Regions from separate parts of the Marinomonas sp. 63XJN7_9_ISO-PGPR-S23-217 genome, predicted to be linked through region 3. Evidence: predicted binding sites of a transcription regulator. Region 3 holds the regulator's gene; each other region holds the start of a gene.
The links. The regulator FliA, encoded in region 3, starts transcription of late flagellar genes. The targets are predictions, from matches to a motif close to CTAAAGTTNNNNNNNNNNCNGCCGATA.
Positions count from the first base shown of each region.

Region 1: AC0VYI_RS20180 (flagellin N-terminal helical domain-containing protein) is a predicted target of FliA. The motif match lies at 4,145-4,171, and genes of this name have one in related genera.
Region 2: flgM (flagellar biosynthesis anti-sigma factor FlgM) is a predicted target of FliA. The motif match lies at 3,005-3,031, and genes of this name have one in related genera.

Region 1 is NZ_CM149678.1:4,305,084-4,311,113, reverse strand. Features, by position in the region: gene flgL (flagellar hook-associated protein FlgL) at 1-702, shown strand, start outside; gene AC0VYI_RS20190 (HD-GYP domain-containing protein) at 728-2,269, shown strand; gene AC0VYI_RS20185 (flagellin N-terminal helical domain-containing protein) at 2,637-3,527, shown strand; gene AC0VYI_RS20180 (flagellin N-terminal helical domain-containing protein) at 4,228-5,109, shown strand; gene AC0VYI_RS20175 (flagellar protein FlaG) at 5,173-5,592, shown strand; gene fliD (flagellar filament capping protein FliD) at 5,635-6,030, shown strand, end outside.
Region 2 is NZ_CM149678.1:4,322,095-4,328,124, forward strand. Features, by position in the region: gene AC0VYI_RS20250 (CheR family methyltransferase) at 251-1,081, opposite strand; gene AC0VYI_RS20255 (chemotaxis protein CheV) at 1,156-2,088, opposite strand; gene flgA (flagellar basal body P-ring formation chaperone FlgA) at 2,259-2,951, shown strand; gene flgM (flagellar biosynthesis anti-sigma factor FlgM) at 3,069-3,383, shown strand; gene AC0VYI_RS20270 (flagella synthesis protein FlgN) at 3,422-3,901, shown strand; gene AC0VYI_RS20275 (helix-turn-helix domain-containing protein) at 4,350-5,366, shown strand; gene AC0VYI_RS20280 (APC family permease) at 5,598-6,030, shown strand, end outside.
Region 3 is NZ_CM149678.1:1,250,807-1,256,836, forward strand. Features, by position in the region: gene flhA (flagellar biosynthesis protein FlhA) at 1-1,605, shown strand, start outside; gene flhF (flagellar biosynthesis protein FlhF) at 1,736-3,001, shown strand; gene AC0VYI_RS05785 (RNA polymerase sigma factor FliA) at 3,099-3,839, shown strand; gene AC0VYI_RS05790 (chemotaxis response regulator CheY) at 3,895-4,275, shown strand; gene AC0VYI_RS05795 (protein phosphatase CheZ) at 4,285-5,076, shown strand; gene AC0VYI_RS05800 (chemotaxis protein CheA) at 5,089-6,030, shown strand, end outside.

The DNA.
Region 1 (6,030 bases), 2.4 Mb from region 3:
GCCTTTTTAAAAAGGCATTTTAGTGTCACCAATCAAGCAAGTAACCATTTCGTGCTGACAACCACGCCTTTGTCTATGACCAAACCAGATGCGGCTGCAATACAGTCGTTAGTGAGTCAAAGGGCGCAAGATGCTGCCGCTAACAAGGCAGCTGGTGCGAAGAATGATAATAAAGACGATGAAAAAAGCTATATAGGTCCACCAGGACGTTATTTTTTTGCTGATTCATCTGGAAACATTATTGCCTCAGGAACCTATGATCCGAACAAAAACCTCATTATTCAAGGGATGTCTTTTTCTTTAAAAGGGGATCCTGGTGCGATTGTTGACGTTGATCTTAATAAGCCAGAACGTGACAATGTGGTCAATGTGTTGCGCAATACAATAAAGGTGATGAAAGATCCTAATGCCTCGAGTGAAGAGCGCGATATCGCTTTGAAAAATGGTCAAGTCAGTATTGTTAATACGCAGACATCGGTAGGTCGCGTGCGTTCAATGGTGGGGGCTAGGCTCAATAGTATGACAGAACGAGGTGATTTTTCCACAGCGAACCAGATGGCCAATACCATGGCCCAGGAGCGGGTGGCAGGACTGGATATGGGCAAAGCGGCAACCGAATTGTCTATGTCCGAAACGGCCTTGAATGCCTCACAGAAATTATTCACTAGGATAGATAATCTATCTTTATTCAATAAGATTTGATTTATAGCTTGGAAGGTAGCGAGAGATGTCAGCGTTTCAAGTCGAGTCATGCTTTGGTATTGATTTGAATTCGGGGTTCTTTAATCTTGATGAAATTATCAGCCAATTTGGCATTAAGAATGATGTCCTTAATCATAAGCATATCCGTAGCCTAGTTCGAACGCGAGGGAAAAAAAGTCGTATTGTTAGTGTGGCCATGCGTCAAGTGACTTTTGATCTAGTGAAGCCTGCGTTAGAGACCAACTTTCTCCCCTATGACCCTTCTTTTACCTTTGAAAAGCTACTGAACACAAAACGAGAGCGCCTATATGACGCACAAGAGCGATTTCTGTTGCTGTGCTACTCCATGACTCAAGGAAAAACGGTTAAAAGTTTAAAAAAGCTAAATGCCTCATTAACCACCAAAGATTGGCGTGATAAAGCGAATAAAGGTCAAAGTCTGTTTAAATACTTTCGTCAAGAGCTTGATGATAATACTCGAGAGTATATTCTCGCGTATAAGGCGCAAAAAAGAGACAAAGAAAAACAAGTTGAAAAAGAGGCGGACGAGTCTCAGGCTAATGCATCGATTTCTTTGCCTTTACGACGTCAGGCTAAGACTGGTTTCGTGGAGAAAAAACTGGCACCGACTTCATTTAATGATGAGGTTATTAAAGCACTAAAACTGTTCGAAGATGGTTACCTTTTACTCAGGGAGCAGACCGATATCGTTAAAACGGGCTCCCCATTAGACATGGATAAACTAAGGGCGTTTTGTCAGCGCTTGATGCAATCTCATACGCGTAATTCCTTTGCTCTGCTTGCTATTCGTCATATAAAAGATGCTTCTACGTATCTGGAGCAGCATGCAATGGGGGCGGCAGTATTGGGTATTCATTTTGCCAAAGCCTTGGCATTGTCTGAGCCCTACATCGAAGCCATTGCTTTGGGTGGCCTGCTTTTTGATTTTGGGCGTTTTCGTTTGCCTATGGCCATTAGTCATAAAGCAGGGAAAATGACGGAAGCCGAATTTGATTTGTTTCGAAAGCACATTACATTTGGCGAGCAAATGTTTAAGCAGAGTGACGGTATCCCCAAAGTGGCATATCAAATGTTGATCGATCACCACGAAAGAGTAGATGGTGCAGGGTATCCCCATGGTAAGCAGGATCAAGAAATCTCTGTGTATGGGAAAATAGCTGGTATTATCGATGCCTATGATGCCTTAACCTCAGAGCAAGTTCACAAACAGTCCATGGGGCCACTAAGAGCGCGTCGGCAATTAGTAAAAGAGGCTGGATTGGCATTTGATAAATCCCTCTTAGGGGTTTTTCTGAAAAGCATTGGAAGAATTCCGGTGGGGTCTTGCATCGTGCTGTCGAATGGTCGTGTCGGGTTTGTGTTGACCTTAAGTGCTTCTTTGGAGCCCGCTTTAGTTCGTCAAGTATATAGCCTGACTCATAAGAGCTTTATTACAGTATCGGATATTGATCTGAGTAAGCCAGGCTACTCTCAGGAGAGTACTAAAATTGTCAAAGACATTTCCCCTCAGTCTTTGGGAATCCAGTTTATTAATTACCTTTCTTAACACATCCTCCTCTAGCAAGTGCCCTTAATGTGTCGTATCACGACAGTCTGTTTTTGTCATGAGTATTTTTGCTAATGACGGATTATTTGTAGTAGATTACAAATAAGACTAGAGTGCTTACTTTTTGTACACGGTTGTGCGCATTCTACTGACTTCCTTGTCTTTACTGCCTTTAGTGTAAAGGGCTTGGAGAAAAAATAGAAAAAATAGAAAAAAAGGTTAAAGATTGAAAATAGAGTGTCGATAAAGGGTATATGGAGTTTGATAACACAATTCAAACGAGCATTTGGTAGATCGCTGTATATGTGGATGCCAAGTTGATTTTACAGCGTTATCTCTCTTTTTTTATTATTTAGGAGAAAGCAAAATGGCTTTATATGTAAACACAAATACTTCTTCTTTAAATGCTCAGAACCAGTTAATGAAGTCGGGTAAAGCATTGGATACTGCTTACCAGCGTCTATCTTCTGGTTACCGTATTAACAGTGCTGCCGATGATGCTGCGGGCTTACAGATCAGTGACCGTTTGACGTCTCAGGTGAATGGCCTGAACCAGTCAGTACGAAATGCGAATGATGGTATTTCTGTTGCTCAAACGGCTGAAGGTGCGTTGAACGAAACAACCAACATGCTGCAGCGTATGCGTACTCTATCCATTCAATCTGCCAACGGTTCAAACTCGGCTGAAGATCGTGTCGCAATGCAACAGGAAATGGGGCAGCTTTCTAAAGAGATTAACCGTGTTGCCAGTACGACGACCTTTGGTGGACGTAACCTGCTTAATGGTACTTACGCTGGCGTCTTTCAGGTTGGTGCTGACTCTAACCAAACCATTAGTTTTACGCTGGAATCTGGTGGTAATGCGAATTCCATTGATTATTCAGGAAATGGTGGTTTTACCATGTCTGGGTTATCTAGTGGTGCAGCAACACCTCAGGTCTCTAAAGATACCGCATCAATTACCACTATGAGTAATGCGCAAAGTATGATCAAGGTTATTGATACTATGATTTCGGCAGTAGACTCTAAGCGTGCTGAGTTGGGTGCGGTACAAAACCGATTTTCCTCTACTGTGAATAACTTGAGCAATATTACTGAAAACGTAACAGCTGCACGTGCACGTATTAAAGATACTGACTTCGCAAAAGAAACGGCTGCTTTGACCAGTGCTCAAATCCTTCAGCAAGCTAGTAGCAGTATTCTTTCTCAGGCTAATCAACGTCCTCAAGCGGCGTTGTCCCTATTGGGTGGTCGTTAATTAGCATTAAATAGCGAGTAAAAAGTAGTACCTATGTGCTGCTTTTTCTTCTATTAAATTTATTTCAAGCGGCTTCTATTCTCTTGGGAAAAGCGGCTTTTAGCCAGATGAAAGTGCTTCATCTGGCTTTTTTGTGCCTAAAATTTGTGTTTTCAGGAGGTTTGTATTTGATAACGAGTGATTGAGTGGGGCTAATTAAGATGCTTTCAGCGTTTTTGTGTCTGGCGTGTTCGGCGGATATTTTTCTGTCGGCTTGACGGTGTCCGGTCTTTATAACATCTGTTTGCTGTCAGCCAGATGAGTTTTTCGCTCGTCTTTACTTTGTCGTGCCTGTTATTTCGATTTATAGAGATGTGTCTGCCTATCGATGTTGGACGTATTGGCAACATGCGATTATTGCTCCTTTTCGTTTAAGAAAGGGGAGTTGAAGACGGACTTTCCGTTGAGCTTTTTTGTAATGCTAGCGATCTTGTTACTGCTTAAAATTTACATTATTTAGACGGTTTTATTAATAAGGGAGTAAATACAAAGTTTATCTATATCAATCAGTTGGGAATATTTTTGCCTATTAGGGTGAAGGGTTTTGCCTGTATGAGGTAAATAAATGCCATGAAATAGTAAAGTTATTGATGTTCTCGTCGATATTAAGGACGAGTACTGCTTTTTTGCAGGAATTGTCGAAAACTTTAGGAGGCTATTTATGGCTCTTTATGTAAACACGAATATTTCATCTCTGAATGCTCAACGTCAGTTGATGAAATCAGGCAGCACGCTAGATGTTGCTTTCCAGCGTTTGTCTTCGGGGAAGCGTATTAATTCGGCAGCAGATGATGCCGCAGGTTTACAAGTTTCTAACCGTTTAAGCGCTCAAGTTAATGGTTTGAACCAGTCTGTGCGAAACGCGAATGATGGTATTTCTGTCGCGCAAACAGCAGAAGGGGCATTGGATGAAACGACTAATATGCTCCAGCGTATACGTACTTTGTCATTGCAAGCCTCTAACGGTTCAAATACCGATGAAGATAGGAAAGCCATTCAACAAGAGGTGGGACAGCTATCAAAGGAGATTAACCGGGTCGCATCAGACACTACATTCGGTGGAAGAAGCTTATTAGATGGCACTTACGATGGTGTCTTTCAGGTAGGTGCTGATTCCAATCAAACGATCAGTTTTAATATGAAGAATGCTGGTGCCACTGGGTCTATTGACTTTGCTGGGAATGGTGGCTTTACTATGTCAGGTCTGTCAAGTCAGGCCTCTTCCCAAGTTAGCATCACTACGGCATCGGTTACGTCCATGACGAATGCGCAAAGTATGGTTTCCGTCATTGATACGATGATTTCTGCAGTGGATTCTAAGCGTGCGGAATTGGGTGCAATACAGAACCGTTTCTCGTCAACGGTTAATAACCTAAGCAACATCACTGAGAATGTGACCGCTGCGCGTGCCCGTATTGAAGATACGGATTTCGCGAAGGAAACCGCAGCGTTAACAAGTGCACAGATTTTGCAACAGGCTAGTTCGTCTATCTTATCTCAAGCAAATCAGCGCCCGCAAACAGCGCTGTCTCTATTGAGATAATTTCACATTATAGAAAGCTGAGGGGCTACCTCAGCTTTCTATGTGTTATGAGAGGTTCAGACTATGTCGATCAGTTCAAGTGATATTTCTAAACATACGTTAAGTTCATTACCGATAAGGCCCGAACAGCGTAATTCTGATAATTTTCATGTACGGAATCAGTCAGAGGCTAAAGTTGTCCAGACTTTGTCCGATACCAATAAAACAAATAAAGAAGATTCGAAAGAACAAACCTTTTCAGACAAGATAGAGCCAAATCAAGTAAAACAAATGAACACTAAGATGGCTCAGTTGAATTTTCATCTATCGTTTGAAATGAGCAAAGACAGTAATGAAAAAATCGTCAAGGTGATCGACCAAACCACGGGGGATGTTGTTCGTCAAATTCCTTCGGAAGAGTTTATAAAAATGTCGAAGCGGATTGATGATATTATTAGTCAGCTACGTGACATCAAAGGTACCATTGTCAACAGCAAAGTATGATTTGATATATTTAGTAATTTGTAATGCATCAGGAGAGTGGATATGCCAGTTGGCTCATTGGGTATGGGATCGGGTCTAGATTTAGACTCTCTCGTCAAAAAAATGGTGAGTGCTCAAAAAGACCCAAAGGTGAAACTGTATCAGGATCAAATCCACAGATATGATGCTAAATTATCTGCTCTTGGAACGGTCGGTGCATCGATAGACAAATTCAAATCATCAGTGGAAAAACTGAATAATAGAGAGAGTTTTGAAGGGCGTAATACACAGATAGATCAGCCTGAAGACAAAAAAGTATTGGATGTCACCGCTGGCCCGACAGCCTCAAACTCTTCTTATGAAATCAGTGTGAATCAAACGGCGAAAGGCAGCCGAGTCATTTCTAAACCCAATATATTTCATTCAGAGAGCGATGTGGTTACAGCCCGTGGTGGAAAG
Region 2 (6,030 bases), 2.4 Mb from region 3:
CCAAAATAAAAAACACTTTAAAATCAAATTCTTATGAGCTTTTTATTTATTATCGGCAAAAAGCGGCAACATGACATCCCCCATAACGGCGAGTCAAAGCAAAGAGGAAAAAGGGCACGAATACAAAAGGCCCTTCTTGGCATAATAGCAAGAAGGGCCTTCGAAAAGATCGTTTTCAATAAAGGGGATATACGCGACACACCGCCTCTTATCGGCAAAATAGCGACAAAGAAGCCTTGTTAATTGTTTGTTATTTTGCCTTATAGACAATCCCTGGATGACATTGAACAATCTCAAACAAGTCGGATAAACCACTTAAGGCTTCAGACCCTCCAAGAAACAAGTAACCACCAGGATTCAAAGCGGCATGCATTCGCTTCAAGATATCCAACTTCAAATCTGCGGTAAAATAGATCAGTACATTACGACAAAAGATGACATCAAACTTACCAAGTCCTGAAAATGAATCAATCAGATTCAGGTAGCGAAAATCGATACGCACGCTCAAAGAAGGCTTCACCTTCCATGTGGTATTATTAATTTTATCGAAATACTTACGCTGCATGTCATCGCCTAACCCACGAGCAATGGCTAGGCTATCATACTCACCTTGTTTAGCATGCTGCAAAATATTGGTACAAATGTCGGTCGCAATAATTTTTTCGCCAGGCCTTAACACACCAGGGCGTGAAGCTTTGAACTCTTCTATCACCATACTAATAGAGTAAGGCTCTTGCCCTGTAGAAGAAGCAGCCGACCAAATTTTCAGAGGCGACTTGGTCATTTCAGGTAAAATTTTCTCTCTCAGGATCTTAAAAGGATGGGAGTCACGAAACCATAAGGTTTCATTGGTCGTCATCGCATTAATCACTTCTTCTTTTAATTTTGCATTTCCGGCACGTTCAAGAACATCAACTAACTGCTCTATTTTATTAAAATTTTCTCTTTCTAAGATCTTCCCTAACCGACTTGCCACTAAGTACTGTTTATTATCACTTAATGAAATGCCACATACTTTTTGAAGAAAATCTCGAAACCTTAAATAGCCGTTTGGTGTTATTGCATTCGTACTACTGAGCATTAGAACTCCTAAAACAGCAGCTAAAAGGATCAGACACAGCGCTAAATATCATCAAAACCACATCACGCTTACACTCAATCATCGGATTGTATCTTTACTGTTTCGATTGCTAAGCGTGCTAGCTCATCTGGTTGAAACTTAGCCAAAAAGCCATCTGCTCCAACTTTTTTTACCATGGCCTCATTAAACACACCACTTAACGATGTATGAAGTAGAATAAATAAATCTTGTAACCGACTGTCATTACGAATGGCCGTGGTTAAGGTATAACCATCCATCTCAGGCATCTCAATATCAGAGATAACCATTGCAAACTCTTTGGTAACATCCGCCCCATCCGCTACTAAACCTTGCAGATAATTAAGGGCTTCACGACCATCATTCAAAACCGTTGTCGCAAAACCCACTTGCTCCATACAGCGCTTAATCTGCTTACGGGCAACAGAGGAGTCATCCACAATCAAAATATGATGCTGCTTAGCACTATTTTGGATGCCCACATTGATGATACCATCCGAAATATCCTGACGAGTTGGCGCCACTTCAGACAAAATCTGCTCTACATCAATAATTTCAACCATTTCTTTGTCGACTTGGCAAACTGCCGTTAGGTAGTTGTCGTTGGACAAGCCTTTTGGCGGTGGCTGAATATCGCTCCAGTTCATATTGACAATACGTTCAACGCCACGCACCAAGAACCCTTGAATACGACGGTTATATTCAGTAATGATGACAAAACATTGGGCAATGTTTTCAATCGGACTGGCGCCTGTCGCAAGCCCCAAATCTAAAATGGGAATGGTTCCGCCACGAATATGAGCCACACCTCGCACAACAGGACTACTGTGAGGCATGGAAGTTAGCTTAGGACACTGCAATACTTCTTTCACTTTAAACACGTTAATGCCATATATTTGCTTGCCATTTAAGCGAAAGAGCAGCAATTCCAGGCGGTTCTCCCCAACAAGTTGGGTACGCTGATTAACGCTATCGAGAACACTGGCCATAAAGCCTCCTATGTGTATTCGTAAATTCAGTATTCACTGAAACTAATTAATATTAAAATATATTGTCAATGATAGAGTGATTTTTGCTATTTTACTAATACCTTATAGTAACTCAATGTACTAAATGCGCTAGCTGGGAATGTCCCCACTAGTAACTAAGAGAGTAAACCATGCGACTAACAAGGCTACTGCTAGCCTTCTTTTGCCTTCAGGCCAGCACCACGTTTGCTTCGTCAATAGAAGACCAAGTCCAAAACTACATCAATAATGTTGAGATTCCTCGCTTATCAGGTATTTACCCTGATGCGTCGGTGTCCATTACCCTTAACAATAAAATCTCGCTTAGTTACCTGCCAACTTGCAAAGACAAACACATCCAAATAAAAAATCAGCGCCCCAGCGCTTCAAAACGCACCACCTACTCTATTAGTTGTAACAATCCGATGTGGAAGTCTTACCTCCCTGTCACCCAGAGCATTTTAATACCGGCTTTTAAAACACTCGAACCCATTAATAGAGGGCAAGCTTTTACCAAGCAAAACATTGGCATAGGCAATGTAGATTTAACGAATTTAAGAGGCCAAGTATATACCCCCCAAGATCCGCCTTATGGCCTTGTTGCCTCCCGAAACTTACGCATTAACACCTTTATTTCCGATGATGTTACCCAAAAGCCCACCCTCATAAAAAAAGGCAATCAAATCCTCATCACAGCCCAGAGCGGCAACATTGTGGTTAAAATGAACGGCATCGCTCTACAAGATGGTGTTGAAGGCCAACAAATACGAGTTAAAAATACCAGTTCAGGTAGAATAATATATGCAAAAGTTGTAACGGACAGTGAGGTTCTTGTAAACTACTGAGCATTCTTTAGTCTGATTTGGTTTTTTTATATCGACATTTACGCGAAGTTTAACTAAAGTTTTACGGGCAACGGTCGTTAACAGAGACAGATAAATTATTTAAGGCGGTAAACCCCCATGGCAATACACTTTACAGGGTTATCCAATCAAAGCAACGTCACGAAAAGCGAGCGTGCGACCAAGGACGATGCGAGCAAACACTCTGTTGATACCTCATCGAACCCTGGCTCTAGTAGCTTAATGGCTGCGGATACGGTTAAGCTCAGTGGCACAGCAAAAACACTGAAACATCAGGAGTCTCGCATCAATAGTATGCCAGAAATTGATCAGGAGAAGGTAGACCGTATCAAAAACGATCTAGCCTCTGGCAATTATAAAATAGATACCCAGAAGCTTGCTCATAACATGGCTTCTATGGATTCATTGTTCTAGACTATAAGGCTCTCTTATAGTCTAACTCGGTCAGTTTTATGATCCCTATCGAACCGGTTTTTACCAGAAGCAAAGAAATCCTTACGGAGCTTGTAACGCTTTTGGATAATGAGCGCTCAGCATTTGGTCAATTAGACAACCAAAAAATCGTTCAAATAGCAGAACAGAAAAGAACACTGCTCGATGAAATGAGCATGTTGAACGAACGTCGACTCAATATTCTGATTAAATTTGACATTTTGGACAGAGACAATCCTCTCGAAGACGACTTTAAGACTTGGCTTAAAAACCAAGACAGCTCTATGGATGATACACGTTTATTGATCTCTGAATGCGAGACTCTGCTAACGACTTGTAAAACAAAAAACCAAACTAACGCCCGTATCCTTCACACTCTCCAAAAACGTAACAAACACCTTTTCGAGCTATTGCAAGGACACAACAGTAAAAATAAAGTGTACACAGCACGAGGCTCAACCCAACCTGTCAGCAGTAAGCACACTTTAGGCCGCGCCTAAACATTGCAGCCTACCTACAAAATCACCTATTTAACAATGTGATAAAGTGCACCTAAAAATGGGTAAAAAAGAAACGAAAGTGCCCTTTTATAAAGCATATGCTGGAAAACCTGCACAAAAAACAAACAACATTGACCCAGATCAAAGCAAACATAAATTTCTCAAAATATGAGAACGTGGTAACTTTTAAATACTAAACCACTTTTCAAAAACCACAAAAATCTTATTTTTTTAACTTCAAAACCCCAGTAAAACCAATGATTAAACAACTATCTAGAATATAGTGGTTTATCCACCTCCCTTTCATCTTCATCGTTTAGCCTTGTCTGTCAGACCAAAAAACATACTTCCTTACATGCTCATCATCTTCCCTTATAGAAGCCATTGGCCTGTATTTTGCTTCGTTTACACAGCAACACAATATAGTGATGAAAAAGAGGTAATGTCTATGGTGGCGGAACATCTTACTAACGGCTTTCGTAGTGAATCAGGTATTCATGAAATAACAGCACACAGCCAGATCCTAAGAGAGTGCCATCTCAATTATGAACAACTTTCGACAGGCCGGTTTGAAGGCTCTCTTAAAGAACTTTGGCTGGAAGGCATACAAATTTACGAAGAAAGTCTATCGAGATCCGTTTTTCAGTATGGTGAATCCAGAAAAAACTCACTAAGCTTTTCAGTATTTAATCAACTCGACAGTGAGGCCCGTTGGCTGGGAAAGCCCATACAAAAAGATGATGTATCTTGGTGTGGTTTTCAAGAAGAGCTGATGCTACAAACGCCAGAGAACTGTAGCTTACTGGTCGTTAGTGTGCCCGAGGAACTTCTCTCTGACTTAACAGACAACCCCTACCCTAAAGTTGGAGCACTCACCAACAAAACTCTTGTTCAAGGTTTCAAGCATGAGTTTAATTCGATACTCTCTAATATGAACCAACATTCGTTATTGTTTAATCAACCTGCCGCCATTAAGCAATTTAAAAGTGACATACGAGAGCTGGTAATGCTACTTTTTCAGGCACAAGAAAAAAGTCCTGAAAAAAGAAACATCTCGCGACAAAAAGCACAGCAAATAGTGTGTCAGGCTAGAAAAATTGTTTTGGAACACCCGGAGACGCCCCTAAACGTCGATGAACTTTGCAAGATCACATACACTTCTCGTCGGGCACTACAGAACTGTTTTTTAAGAGTAACAGGTCAAAGTCCTGCTACTTTTTTAAAAAACATACGACTCAATGCCGTTAGACGAAGCATGCTAAATGACCCCCATGACAATATTTGTAACATTGCATCGCAATGGGGTTTTTGGCATCTTTCTCAATTTACTTGCGACTACAAGCGACTATTTGGAGAGCTGCCATCACAAACATTGAGTGCGCTTCGCCTCACTCACAAAACGCGCCAATCATCACATACCAAAAGAAGCCGTCTAACAAGCAGCGTCGGTAATACTCTCATTTAATTTGTAACTCGCCCTGAGCAATTTCTTACTCATCAAAATGGACTTTGATACCACATAAGAGTCTTATTTTACACCGCTAAAAAAGCGAAAAAACACCACAAACAACCAATTAAATTCTCATTTTATGATAATTTAATTAAAACTTAAAAAAAAGTGCCGATTTTTGATAACACACTTTCTCGCCACTAAATAGACTGAATATATCCATCATAATTAAAATAGGAACACGCAATGGAACATCCTAAATTGAAAAAAGAGAGCCTAGGGCTCTGGTCAGTCGTTTTTTTCGTTATTGCTGCAGCTTCACCTTTGACGGGGGCTGTTGGTGCGCTACCTATCGCTTTTATGGCGGGAAATGGTCCCGGTATTCCAGGCATTTACGTCGTTGCGGGGATCTTATTGACCCTATTTAGCTTTGGTTTTATCGCCATGAGCCGTCACGTCGTTAACTCAGGAGCGTTCTACTCATATATAAGTAAAGGTTTAGGCCCCTCAGTTGGCTTAGGGGGATTTTCTATCGCGATGCTAGCCTACTTATCCATGGTTTTTGCTGTAAGCTCTCTATTTGGCTTTTTTGCTAGCATTTTCTTATCTAGCAATTTCGGCATTGACGTTCCTTGGTGGGTATTAGCCGTCGCGAATCAGGTTATCGTGGTCTTACTTG
Region 3 (6,030 bases):
ATGATTGATGCGGATCAAGCCAAACAGCGGCGAATGGAAATCGCCTCAGAAGCAGAGTTTTATGGATCTATGGACGGTGCCTCTAAGTTCGTAAAAGGGGATGCTATTGCGGGTGTGCTGATTTTGGGGATCAATATAATCGGTGGTTTGGCGATTGGTATGTCGCAACACGGGTTGTCTTTTTCCGAAGCCATTCAGCGCTATTCTCTGCTGACTATTGGTGATGGTCTGGTGGCTCAGCTCCCTTCTTTGATGCTTTCTACTGCGGCCGCCATCATGGTGACTCGGGTTAACGAGTCGGGCGATATGGGGACGCAGATTGTCTCGCAAATGTTTGGTTCGCCAAAGGCATTGTATATTGCCGCTGCGATTATGGGGATTATGGGCATTGTACCGGGCATGCCACATTTTGCGTTTTTGTCCCTAGCCATCGTTTTAGGTAGTTTCGCTTACTTTCTTGAGTACCGCAAAAAGCGCAAAGCGATGGCTGGAGCTTTGTCGACAGGCAAATCCTCATCGTCTGATGCCTCGCCTCCAGCAGAAAGCAAAGATCTTAGCTGGGACGATGTGGCGCCGGTTGATATGTTGGGGTTAGAAGTTGGCTACCGCTTGATTCCTCTGGTGGATAAATCTCAAGGCGGGGAGTTATTAGCAAGGATTAAAGGGGTTCGTCGCAAGTTGTCGCAAGACTTGGGCTTTCTTGTGCCCAGTGTTCATATTCGAGATAACTTGGATTTGATGCCCAATGCCTATCGTGTCACGCTGATGGGGGTTAGCTTGGCGGAAGCGGAAGTGCATCCCGATAAAGATTTGGCAATCGATCCTGGGCAAGTATTTGGTTCTATTGATGGGATTGCAGGTAAGGATCCGTCGTTTGGTTTGGATGCTGTTTGGATTGATCCTAAAAAACGCGATCAAGCACAAACCTACGGTTATACTGTGGTGGATGTGAGTACGGTGGTGGCAACGCATATTAACCAAATTATGCATAAACATGCCTATGAGTTAATTGGTCACGATGAAGTGCAGCAATTGCTTAGCTTGCTTAAACAATATAATCCGAAGCTGGCTGAGGAATTGGTGCCGAATACCATTCCTTTGAGTATCTTGTTAAAAGTACTGCAAAACTTATTGATTGAGGGGGTTCCGCTTCGCGACATGCGTACTATCGCCGAAGCCATTATGGGAGTGCAGCCGAAAAGTCAGGACCCTATGGTACTAACCGCAGCTGTTCGAACGGCCTTGTCTCGTTTGATTATCCAAACTTTGGCAGATGGGGTAGAAGAAATTCCTGTGCTAACGCTTGATCCTCAATTAGAAAAAATGCTGATGCAAACGGTTCAGCAGAGTCAGCAATCAGGTATTAAGAATGAAGAAGCGCTTATTTTAGAGCCGAAAATGGCCGAACAATTACAAGCTTCCCTTAAACAGTCTGCAGAACAGCAGGAAGCAATGGGAAATACTCCTATACTGATAGTGTCAGCACCAATCAGGCCAATGCTAGCCCGTTTTATGCGTTATGGTATGGTGAATATGTCTGTTCTGTCTTACCAAGAAGTGCCAGATCATAAGCGAATTACTGTTGTTGGTGTGATTGGTCAATAGTCTGTAGCAATTGTGATCAATTAGTCTCTATATTTATCAAAGTCTTTCGGGTAAGCTATGGATTTGTAAGGTTAAATACACTAGAAGGATTCAATTATACATGCAAATTAGGCGGTTTCGAGCTCCCGACATGCGCCAAGCGATACGGAAAGTCCGTGACGCTGTGGGCCCTGATGCGGTTATTTTATCGAATCAACGCCTCCCTACTGGTGAGATAGAGATCGTCATTGCGTTGGACTATGATTGCTCTTTGCCTTCTAGTATGGTGCAAAAAAAGCCTTCAACATCAACATATAGGCCCTCTAAAGAGCGACGAAAAGAGGCTTATCAAGACCCGTCAGCTGAGTATTTTGAACGTATAGAAAGGGCAAAGCAACAAACTCCAACCGATACTAATAGCCCCCGAGCATCATCCCCATCATTTGATATGCCACCTATTGAAAATGATGAAGACGAACCGATGTTGGAAGAGGCGCTCTCTCTAAAACAGAACAAAGGGAGCGATAACCAGCTCCATGCCATGGAGCAGGAGTTGCACCGTGTCAAAGAAATGTTGGAGCAACAGCGTCAGCAGTCAGCAACGCAGCCCAAAGAAAATTCAGTTGAAGCGAAAGCCCGAGAAAAATTAAAGCGTTTAGGTTTGTCTGATTTGGTGACCTCTCGTTTGCTGGATGATATTGACCTAAAAGGTCGGGAGGACGATTGGAATCGTTTGCTTGCTCATCTTGCGGATTATATTCCAGTGCGTTCAAATTCGGCAGAGCTAAAAGGGTGCATTGCTTTTATGGGGCCGACAGGGGTAGGAAAAACAACCTCCATTGGTAAAATTGCGGCCCAGCATGTTTTGAAATATGGTTCAGACAGCATAGTCTTAGTGACAACCGATACTTACCGGATTGCTGCTCATGAGCAGTTACGCACCTTTGGCCGGATTTTAAATATTCCTGTAGAAGTGGTGAATGAATACTCTGATTTAAATGAAGTACTTGCTAAATACGCTCATTATTCTTTAGTTTTAGTGGACACTGCAGGTATGAATCCAAGAGATTCTAACCTCGAGCGGCAATTGCTAATGATCAAAAGAGCGCGTTCCAGTTTGAAAAAATTGTTAGTTTTACCTTGTACTAGTCAAAGACAGGTGCTTAAGTCTGTCGTTGATGTGTATTCTCAAGTTCAGCTAGACGGGTGTGTATTAAGTAAATTAGACGAATCAGCGTCTCTTGGTGAAGCCATTAGCGTGGTTATCGAAGAGGGCTTACCTGTTGTTTACATCGCCGATGGACAAAGAATTCCTGATGACATAGAACCTGCTCGTGCGCATAACTTAATCAGCCGAGCTGTTTATACCGCCGAGCACTACAGCCAGATCTATGGGTCACTAAGATATGGTAGTTAGTAAAATTATGTTATTTGGATGAGCGCGATATGGAACTATGTAGTACAGTTATTCTGTGCATCAGACTCAAATAGTAAAAGGTTGCTGATTTATCTTTATGCAGACCAAAAACGGATACGACACCTATACTAGAAAAGCGACATTATCGATTGATGCCATTGTCGAGCAATACGGCTATTTAGTAAAAAAAATCGCTTATCACTTGTTAGCGCGTTTACCCAATACTGTGGATGTAAATGATCTGACACAAGCCGGAATGATGGGGCTAATAGAGGCCTATAAACGTTTTGAGTCTGATAAGGGGGCCAGTTTTGAAACCTATGCTGGTATTCGGATTCGTGGCTCTATCATGGATGAAATTCGTAAAACTGACTGGGCTCCACGTTCGGTAAGGCGCAATGGACGAGCCGTAAGTGCCGCGATTAAAGAACTGGAGGCTAAAGCTGGGCGTGATGTTTCCGATATGGAAGTAGCAGCCCATATGAATATCAGTATTGAGGAATATCACGATATCATCCATTCATCGATGACAACACAGCTTTTTAGCTATGAAGAAATGTTGGAGTCAGATGATGGTGGTGTACTGGATACATTCAGTGATGAAGCAAGTGGCACTCCTTACTTATTGGCTGAGGAAAGTGGGTTTCAAGATCAATTAGCAAATGAAATTGATCAATTACCAGAAAGAGAAAAACTTGTCTTATCTTTATATTATAATGACGAATTGAATTTAAAAGAAATTGGCGCTGTTCTAGGTGTTAGTGAATCGAGAGTCAGTCAAATTCATAGTCAGGCTGCTCTTAGATTAAGAGCTCGATTAAGTGATTGGCGAGATTAAATTATGAATTGTGAAATACTACCTTTGGGTTGTGGAGGTTGCATTGGATAAAAACATGAAGATCCTGATTGTTGATGATTTCTCGACAATGAGACGTATCATCAAAAACTTGTTACGGGATTTGGGATTTACCAATACAGTTGAAGCGGATGATGGAACGACGGCATTACCGATTCTTCAAGCAGGGACAATTGACTTCCTAGTAACCGACTGGAACATGCCAGGTATGACTGGAATTGAATTGCTTCGAGCGGTTAGGGCTGATGATAAACTCAAAAGTATTCCTGTATTGATGGTAACAGCGGAAGCCAAACGTGATCAGATTATTGCTGCGGCTCAAGCCGGGGTGAACGGTTATGTTGTTAAGCCTTTTACTGCCGTCGCACTCAAGGAAAAGATTGAGAAAATATTCGAACGAATAGATGCTGCTAAATAGGGGCTTTTGATGTCAAAGAAACTTGGATCAGGCTTGGGGGATTTTGAATCCCTAGTGAAGGATGGTGCTGTTGATCTTTTGAATCACATTGAAGTCGGTGACTTTAGTAGTGCGATAAAGGTTATTCAAGAGCTTAGCGAGGCTCGACATAATAGTTTCTATAAAGAAGTCGGGACGCTAACAAGAAGTCTCCATGACGCAATTCGCGATTTTCAAGTTGATTCAATGGACTTGGTGGTTGGTGAAGAGCATGCTGGATCAGGTAATACCAAAATTACAGATGCCTCTGATCGTTTGAAATATGTTATTGAATTAACAAGTTCGGCGGCCAATAAGACCATGGATATGGTGGATGGAAGTGTTCCTGTGGCGAGTGAGCTGCAAAATCAAGCGAGAGAGTTACGAAAAGACTGGAATCGTTTAATTCAACGTGATTTATCGCCTCAAGAGTTCCGTGAATTATACAAACGTATTGATGTGTTTTTAAAGTATGCGGATGACAGTGCGACGACCTTGCATTCCAATCTTAACACAATTCTTTTAGAGCAAGGTTATCAAGACTTAACTGGCCAAGTAATTACGAGAGTGAATGATCTAATTCGAGATGTAGAAGAACGTCTTGTACATCTCGTTGCTGTTGCAGGACGAGTTGATAGTATCTCCGGAATGGAGCATGACAAGAGCGAAGCCGAGCATGATGACACGCGTGGTCATGGTCCAGCTATTAATAAACAAAACAACCCAGAAGTACTGAATAGTCAAGACGAAGTAGACGACTTGCTATCAAGTCTTGGTTTCTAAAGGGAGCTGAGGATGAGTTTCGAGGTCGATGAAGAAATTTTACAGGATTTTTTGGTAGAAGCTGGAGAGATCCTGGAACAGCTTTCCGAACAATTAGTAGATCTAGAGCAAAACCCGGACGATAAGCAATTGTTGAATGCTATCTTTAGGGGCTTCCATACCGTTAAAGGCGGGGCGGGGTTTTTACAGTTAACAGCATTGGTCGATTGTTGTCATTATGCGGAAAACGTGTTCGATATCTTGCGTAATGGCCAGCGTACTATTAACTCTGATTTAATGGACGTGGTACTACAGGCTCTTGATGCAATCAATGAGATGTTTGAAGCCGTTCGCTCCGGTAATGAGCCCGAGCGTGCTGATCCTGATTTGATTCAGGCTCTTAGTGTCTATGCAAAACCGCCCACTGCTGAAGAGTTAGCCGGAGGTAGTGTTGATGCCGATGAGGAACCAGAAGATGATTCGTCTGATGAAAGCATGGCGATTGAGGAAGACGAAGTTGTTGAAGAAGAGCTAATCGATGACTCATCCGATGCGAATGAGTCAGAAGAGCCTGTTGATATTACCGACGATGAATTTGAATCTTTGCTTAATGCTCTAGGTGGTGAGGATACTCCTGGAGAAAAAGCAGACAGCGGAACCACTAAAGCTGAGGTGAATTCAGATAATGCTTCTGATGAAATCACCGAGGATGAGTTTGATCAGCTGCTTGATAAGCTACATGGTAATGGAGCACCTGGCCTTGATAGTTCTAAGGAAGCCAAAAGCAGTGACGCTTCTGAAAATGTATCAGAAGAATCGTCTGCTGAATCAGATGAAATTACAGAAGACGAGTTTGAAAAGCTACTCGATCAATTGCACGGGGGCAGTGCACCTGGCCTAGATAGTTCTGATCAAGTTCAGGAAACGACTAAGGAAACAGAAGCTAAGGCAAAAGACAGCAGTAAGCCTTCAGAA